3 regions of the Kitasatospora sp. NPDC059795 genome follow, and region 1 is predicted to be linked to each of the others. Evidence: riboswitches for the same ligand, from Rfam matches in the RefSeq annotation. Region 1 holds a riboswitch; each other region holds the start of a gene.
What was found. A riboswitch is a leader RNA that binds a small molecule or an ion and turns the genes downstream of it on or off. The one in region 1 is predicted to bind thiamine pyrophosphate.

Region 1 (2,193 bases):
GCCGCCGGAGTGCAGCGCGTGGTCCCAGTGCTGGACGGCCAGCCGGGTGCCGAACCGGGCGGACGGGTAGGAGACGCAGTCGCCGGCCGCCCAGACGCCGGGCAGCACGGTACGCAGCCGGTCGTCGACCGGGACGGTGCCGTCGGGGTCGAGGGCGAGCGGGCTGTCGGCGAGCCAGCCGGTGGCGGGGCGGGCGCCGATGCCGACCACCACCTCGTCCGCGGGCAGGTGGGTGCCGTCGGCGAGCAGCACCCCGCCGTCGGCGGCCCCGGCGACGCCGACGCCGCAGCGCAGTTCGACGCCCGCGGCGGCGTACCACTCGGCCATCAGCGCGCCGAGTTCGGCGGGCAGCGCCCCGGCGAGCGGGGTGGCGGCGGCCTCCACCACGGTGACGTGGCAGCCGAGGGCGCGGGCGACGGTGGCGGTCTCGGCGCCGATCCAGCCCGCGCCGACCAGCACGATCCGCCTGCCGGGGGTGAGTGCGGCGCGCAGCGCGTGCGCGTCGTCGACGGTGCGCAGGGTGCGGGCGCCGGGCAGGCCGGGGAGGGTGCGCGGGTCGGCGCCGGTGGCGATCACCAGGGCGCTGTACGGGAGTTCGCCGCCATCCGTGTGCAGCACGCCGGCGGTCAGGCCGGTGGCGCGGCGGCCGGTGAGCAGTTCGACGCCGAGGTCGGCCCAGTCGAGTTCGAAGGCGGTGGCGTCGGCCTTGCCGAGCAGGACGTCCTTGGACAGCGGCGGCCGGTCGTACGGCAGGTGGAGTTCCTCGCCGACCAGGGTGATCGCGCCCTGCCAGCCTCCCTGCCGCAGGTTCAGGGCGGCCTGTGCGCCCGCCATGCCCGCCCCGACCACGACGACCCGGTCCGTTGCCCTCAGCTCAGCCACGGCCCCACCCTAACCGCCCGCATGCCCCTGTGGGCGGGGGTCGGCCCGGCGTTAAAGTGGAGGCACTGACTATCACGGGAGCCCGGCGCACCGGGCTGAGAGGCGGGCTGTGGCGGCCCGCGACCGTCCGAACCTGATCCGGGTCATGCCGGCGAAGGGAGAAGAGGCGTGGTGGCACATTCCGACGTGCTGGTGATCGGCGGGGGCATCATCGGCCTCGGCGTCGCCTGGCGCACCGCGCAACGCGGGCTGCGCGTCGCGGTGGTGGACCCGTCGCCGGGCGGCGGCGCGGCCCGGGTGGCCGCGGGGATGCTCGCGCCGGTCACCGAACTCCAGTACGGCGAGGAGCCGTTGCTGCGCCTGGGCATGGCGTCCAACGAGCGCTACGGCGCGTTCGCCGCCGAGCTGACCGAACTCACCGGCCTGGACACCGGCTACCGCCGCACCGGCACGCTGGCCGTCGCGCTGGACTCCGACGACCGCGAGGAACTGCGCGAACTGCACGCCTTCCACGGCCGGTTGGGCCTGGCCTCGGAGTGGCTGACCGGCCGGGAGTGCCGACGGCTGGAGCCGATGCTGGCGCCCGGGGTGCGCGGCGGCCTGCACGTCGCCGAGGACCACCAGGTGGACGGCCGCCGGCTGGCCACCGCGCTGGTCGCGGCGTGCAAGCTGCTGGGCGTCGCCTTCCACCGCACCCAGGCCGCCGAACTGTTGATCGACGGCGAACGTGCCACCGGCGTACGGCTGTTGACCGGCGAGCACCTGACGGCCGGCCGGACGGTGCTGGCGGCGGGCTCCCGCTCCCACCTGCTGCCGGGCCTGCCGGACGGGGTGCTGCCGGCGATCCGCCCGGTCAAGGGGCAGGTGCTCCGGCTGCGCATCCCCGAGCTGTACGCGCCGTTCCTGTCCCGCAACGTGCGCGCCGTGGTGCGCGGCCGGCACCTGTACCTGGTGCCGCGCGCCGACGGCGAGTTGGTGATCGGCGCGACCACCGAGGAGATGGGGCACGACACCACCGTCACCGCGGGCGGCGTCTACGAGCTGCTCCGCGACGCGCACGAACTCGTCCCCGGCATCACCGAGTTGCCGCTGGTGGAGACCAACGCGGGCCTGCGGCCCGGCTCCCCCGACAACGCGCCGCTGCTCGGCCCGACCGCGCTGGACGGCCTGGCCGCCGCCACCGGGCACCACCGCAACGGCGTGCTGCTCACCCCGGTCACCGCCGACCTGCTCGCCGACTACCTGGCCACCGGCGAACTCCCCGCGCTGGCCGCCGACTTCACCCCCGACCGCTTCCGCACCGAGGTGCCC
Region 2 (2,193 bases), on a different contig from region 1:
CCCGAGGCCTTGATGGTGACGGTGGACGGCAGCGCCTTGGCGGCGATCCCGGCGACCGACTCGGGCGCCCGGTCGAGGTTCTGGTGGGTGTTGCCGACGGCGACGGTGGTGCTGTTGCGGCTGGCGCCGGCGCTGCGGTCGGAGTCCTTGCCGGAGACGGACCCGCCGATCGCGCCGCCGACCAGGCCGGCCACCAGGGCGACCGCCGCGACCAGCGCGACCAGCCCGCCGCGCTTGCCCTTGCCGGAGCCGCCGCCCGGGGCGGACTGCGGGCCGCCCCACGGCGAGCCCGGTTCACCCGGCCCGCCGACACCGCCCGGTCCGCCGGACGGGTGGCCCCAGCCGCCGACCGGGTGACCGGCCCCGAACGGGTGCTGCGAGGCGTCGCCGGGGACGCCCGGCGCGGGCGGCCCGTTCTGGGCGAGCGGCGGCACGGTCGGGACGGTGGCGGTCGGCGCGTAGGGCGAGGCCTGCTCGGCGACGTTGCCGTACGGGTTCTGGAACGGCGGCGGGGTGTCCGCAGGAACCGGGGCGGGAGCGGCGACGCTGCCGTACGGGTTCTGGAACGGCGTCGGCTGGTCCGCCGGAACCGGGGCCGCGGCCGGCGGCGCCGGGACCTTCCCCAACTGCATGGTCCCGTCGCTCACCGGCGGAGCCACCGGAGCCGGAGCGACCGAAGCCGGAGCCGGGGCAGCCGGGGCCGCCGGCAGCACCGGCGGCGGCGCGTCGAGGTAGGCGGGAGCGGACGCGGGCGTCCCGGAGGTGGCGGCGGCCGCCTCGGTGCCGGGGCCTTCGGGGGCCTTCTCCGGCGGGGTGGTACCACTCGCGTGCTCGGTGCTCACGGACGACCTCCATCGCTGACAGAACCTTGGGCGGTGGTCGTCGCGCGGTCGGCGCGGCCACAGCCTCGGGGCACAGTTTTTCCTATGCCGGATTCGGACACCGTAAGCGGGCCCCTGAAGAAATCATGAGAAGCCTTAGGCCTCGCTGACATGGACATCAGTGGTCCCGCGATGCGGACGCCGTTCCCCCCGGCCTTGGCGTTCCCCAACTCGGAGGCTAGCCTGTCGCTCCTGTAAACCGAAGAGAGTCGCGGGAGCTTGGACCAGCCAGGCTGAGAGTGCGCCGGAACGACCGTAGGGCATGGCGGGGACGCCGCCCGGGTCGAGGGGGCGCAGACCGCCGGAACCTGTCCGGGTAATGCCGGCGTAGGGAGTATCGGCCATGACGGCTGTTCCGTCTGCCCCAATTTCCGATCTTGAGACGGCCGCGCGGGCCGAGGCCCCGCTGACCCTCGACACGGCGCCGCCGCGCACCCTGGACTTCCGGGCGCTGTTCGCGCTGTGGGCGAACCTCGGGGTGAGCCTGATCGGCTTCACCAGCGCCGCGACGGTGCTGGGCAAGCAGGGCCACGAACTCGGCTTCACCGCGGCGGTGACGGCGATCGTCGCGGGCACCGCGATCGGCACCGCGATGCTCGCGGTGGCGGCGCTGGTGGGCGCGCGCACGGGCGCCCCGGCGATGGCGGTGCTGCGCGGCCTGTTCGGCACCAGGCTGTCGTACGTCCCGACGGTGCTGAACATCCTGCAGTGCGTCGGCTGGGGCGTGTACGAGCTGACGGTGATCGCCTGGGGCGCCCAGACGGTGGCCGGCACCGAGGGCTGGCGCTGGCTGTTCGTGCTGCTGGCGGGCGTGCTGACGACGGTGCTGACGATCTGGCCGCTGGGCGCGATCGCGGTGCTGCGCAAGTACGTGGCCGTCGCGGTCGGCGTGGCGATGGTCTACTTCACGGTGCAGTTCGCCCGGCAGGGCTTCCCGGACCCGGGCGCGGGCAACTGGGACGGCTTCCTGTCGGCGACGGACGCGGTGATCGCGGTGTCGATCTCGTTCGTCCCGCTGGCCGCCGACTACACCCGGCACGCGCGCACCTCGGCGAGCGCGTTCTGGGGGACGTTCTCCGGCTACACGGTCGCCCAGGTGTGGTGCTACGTACTGGGCGTGGTGGCGCTGCTGCAGTCCGGCGGCGACCCGGACAAGATCCTCGGCTCGTTCACCGGCGTGGCCGCGGGCTGGGCGTTCCTGCTGGTGCTGGTGCTGCGCGAGTCCGACCAGTCGTTCGCGAACGTGTACTCGACCGCGATGTCGATCCACAACCTGTGGCCGAAGGTGGACCGGCGGGTGCTGACCGGCGGC
Region 3 (2,193 bases), on a different contig from region 1:
GCGCCGATGCCGGAGGTGATGTGGTCGTAGCCGGGCGCGACGTCGGTGGTGAGCGGGCCGAGCGTGTAGAACGGGGCCTCGTCGCAGATCTCCTTCTGCAGGTCCATGTTCTCGCGGATCTTGTGCATCGGGACGTGCCCGGGGCCCTCGATCATCACCTGGACGTCCTTGGCGCGGGCGATCCGCCCGAGCTCGCCGAGGGTGGTGAGTTCGGCGAACTGCGCCTCGTCGTTGGCGTCGGCGATGGAGCCGGGCCGCAGGCCGTCGCCGAGCGAGAAGGTGACGTCGTAGGCGCGCAGCAGGTCGCAGAGTTCCTCGAAGTGCGTGTAGAGGAAGTTCTCCTGATGGTGCGCCAGGCACCAGGCCGCCATGATGGAGCCGCCGCGCGAGACGATGCCGGTCTTGCGGCGGGCGGTGAGCGGCACGTACCGGAGCAGCACGCCGGCGTGCACGGTCATGTAGTCGACGCCCTGCTCGCACTGTTCGACGACGGTGTCCCGGTAGACCTCCCAGCTGAGGTCCTCGGCCCGGCCGTCGACCTTCTCCAGCGCCTGGTAGAGCGGGACGGTGCCGATCGGGACGGGGGAGTTGCGCAGGATCCACTCGCGGGTGGTGTGGATGTTGCGGCCGGTGGAGAGGTCCATGACGGTGTCGGCGCCCCAGCGGGTGGCCCAGGTCATCTTCTCCACCTCCTCCTCGATGGAGGAGGTGACGGCGGAGTTGCCGATGTTGGCGTTGATCTTCACCAGGAAGTCGGTGCCGATGATGGCCGGTTCGCTCTCGGGGTGGTTCACGTTGACCGGGATGACGGCCCGTCCGCGCGCCACCTGCTCGCGCACGAACTCCGGCTCCAGGCCTTCCCGGAGCGCCACGAACTCCATCTCGGGCGTGATCAACCCCTGCTTGGCGTACCCGAGTTGGGTAACGGCGAGGCCGTCCCTGGCGCGCAGCGGGCGGCGCGGGCGGCCGGGGAAGACGGCGTCCAGGTTGCGCAGGTCGCCGCCGCGGGGCGCGGTGTGCTTGATGCCGTCGTCCTCGGGCCGGGCCTCGCGGCCCTCGTACTCCTCGACGTCGCCGCGTTGGCGGATCCAGGCGTCGCGCAGGGCGGGCAGTCCGCGTCGGACGTCGGTGGCGTGATCGGGATCGGTGTACGGGCCGGAGGTGTCGTACAGCGGGACGGTGCGGCCGTCGGTCAGTTCGACCTCGCGGTAGGGGACCCGCAGGTCGGGGCGGCTGCCCTGGCGGTAGGCCTTGTGCCAGGCGGGGGTGGGGTACCCGCCGGCGGCCGAATCGCGGGCAGAGCTGTGCTCGGAAAAAACGGTCATCGGACCTTCAACTCCCTACGCCGGCATTACCCGGTCAGGTTCCTGCGGTCGGCGCAGCAGGTGGTTCGCGGATCCGCGTACCGTCAGCGCCCTCTCAGCCCGGTGCTCCGAGCTCCCGTTCCGCGCAGGCGTCGTCCGCCTGCGTTCGGTTCCTCACCGTAGGGCACGCGGCGGCACCGGTCCAGGGCGCATCGCCGGGCCCGCACCCGCACCGGCGTACAACTCCCGTGCGGGCCGGAACTGTTCACGCCTCGTCGGGAGTGGGAGAATCGTGCAGGTGATCGGACTGATGGGGCGGGTGACGGGGCGGATCGGCGCAGGCCTGGTCGGCGAGGTGATGGTGCACGTCCCGGAGCGGCTGGGCACCGAGGCGTTCCTGGCGTACCTCGCCACTCCGGGTGAGCCGCTGCAGTCGGGCACCATGGTCGTCGTGGTCGAATATCAGCCACCGCGCACCGTCTACGTCGAGCCGCTCTGATCACCTGTCGGACCGTCACAGGTGACCCCGCGCAACGGTTTCGAGACAGTGCGAGTTCCTCCCGGCTCAGCTCTTCCCCCGTGATCCGGAACGGCGGAGAATGCGGCTGCCACCGGCTTCCGCGCCAACCTGCACGGACCGAAGCGCAGTCACGGAACCGGTGTGCTCCGAAGGGGGAGATTGCCGATGCTGATCGGCATCGCGGGCAGCGCCGTCGCAGGCTTCGTTGCCCTGATCGTGCTCTTTAAGTTGATGTGGCGCGTGGCGGAACCCAACGAGGCGTTGGTGATCTCGGGTTCCAAGCACGGCGAGGGTCTGGGCTTCCGTGTGGTGACCGGCCGGGGCACCTTCGTGATCCCGGGCGTCCAGGCGGTGCGCCGGCTGTCGCTG

Region 2: linked by a shared signal. The riboswitch ahead of ACFV4P_RS20370 (purine-cytosine permease family protein) and the one ahead of thiO (glycine oxidase ThiO) in region 1 are both predicted to bind thiamine pyrophosphate.
Region 3: linked by a shared signal. The riboswitch ahead of thiC (phosphomethylpyrimidine synthase ThiC) and the one ahead of thiO (glycine oxidase ThiO) in region 1 are both predicted to bind thiamine pyrophosphate.

Annotation. Positions count from the first base shown of each region.
Region 1 covers NZ_JBHWID010000004.1:404,014-406,206, reverse strand. Annotated here, with positions in the region: gene ACFV4P_RS11390 (NAD(P)/FAD-dependent oxidoreductase) at 1-834, opposite strand, end outside; TPP riboswitch at 947-1,060, shown strand; gene thiO (glycine oxidase ThiO) at 1,054-2,193, shown strand, end outside.
Region 2 covers NZ_JBHWID010000009.1:223,686-225,878, reverse strand. Annotated here, with positions in the region: gene ACFV4P_RS20375 (trypsin-like peptidase domain-containing protein) at 1-842, opposite strand, end outside; TPP riboswitch at 1,083-1,232, shown strand; gene ACFV4P_RS20370 (purine-cytosine permease family protein) at 1,225-2,193, shown strand, end outside.
Region 3 covers NZ_JBHWID010000013.1:1,530-3,722, reverse strand. Annotated here, with positions in the region: gene thiC (phosphomethylpyrimidine synthase ThiC) at 1-1,325, opposite strand, end outside; TPP riboswitch at 1,321-1,454, opposite strand; gene ACFV4P_RS24650 (hypothetical protein) at 1,603-1,803, shown strand; gene ACFV4P_RS24645 (flotillin family protein) at 1,990-2,193, shown strand, end outside.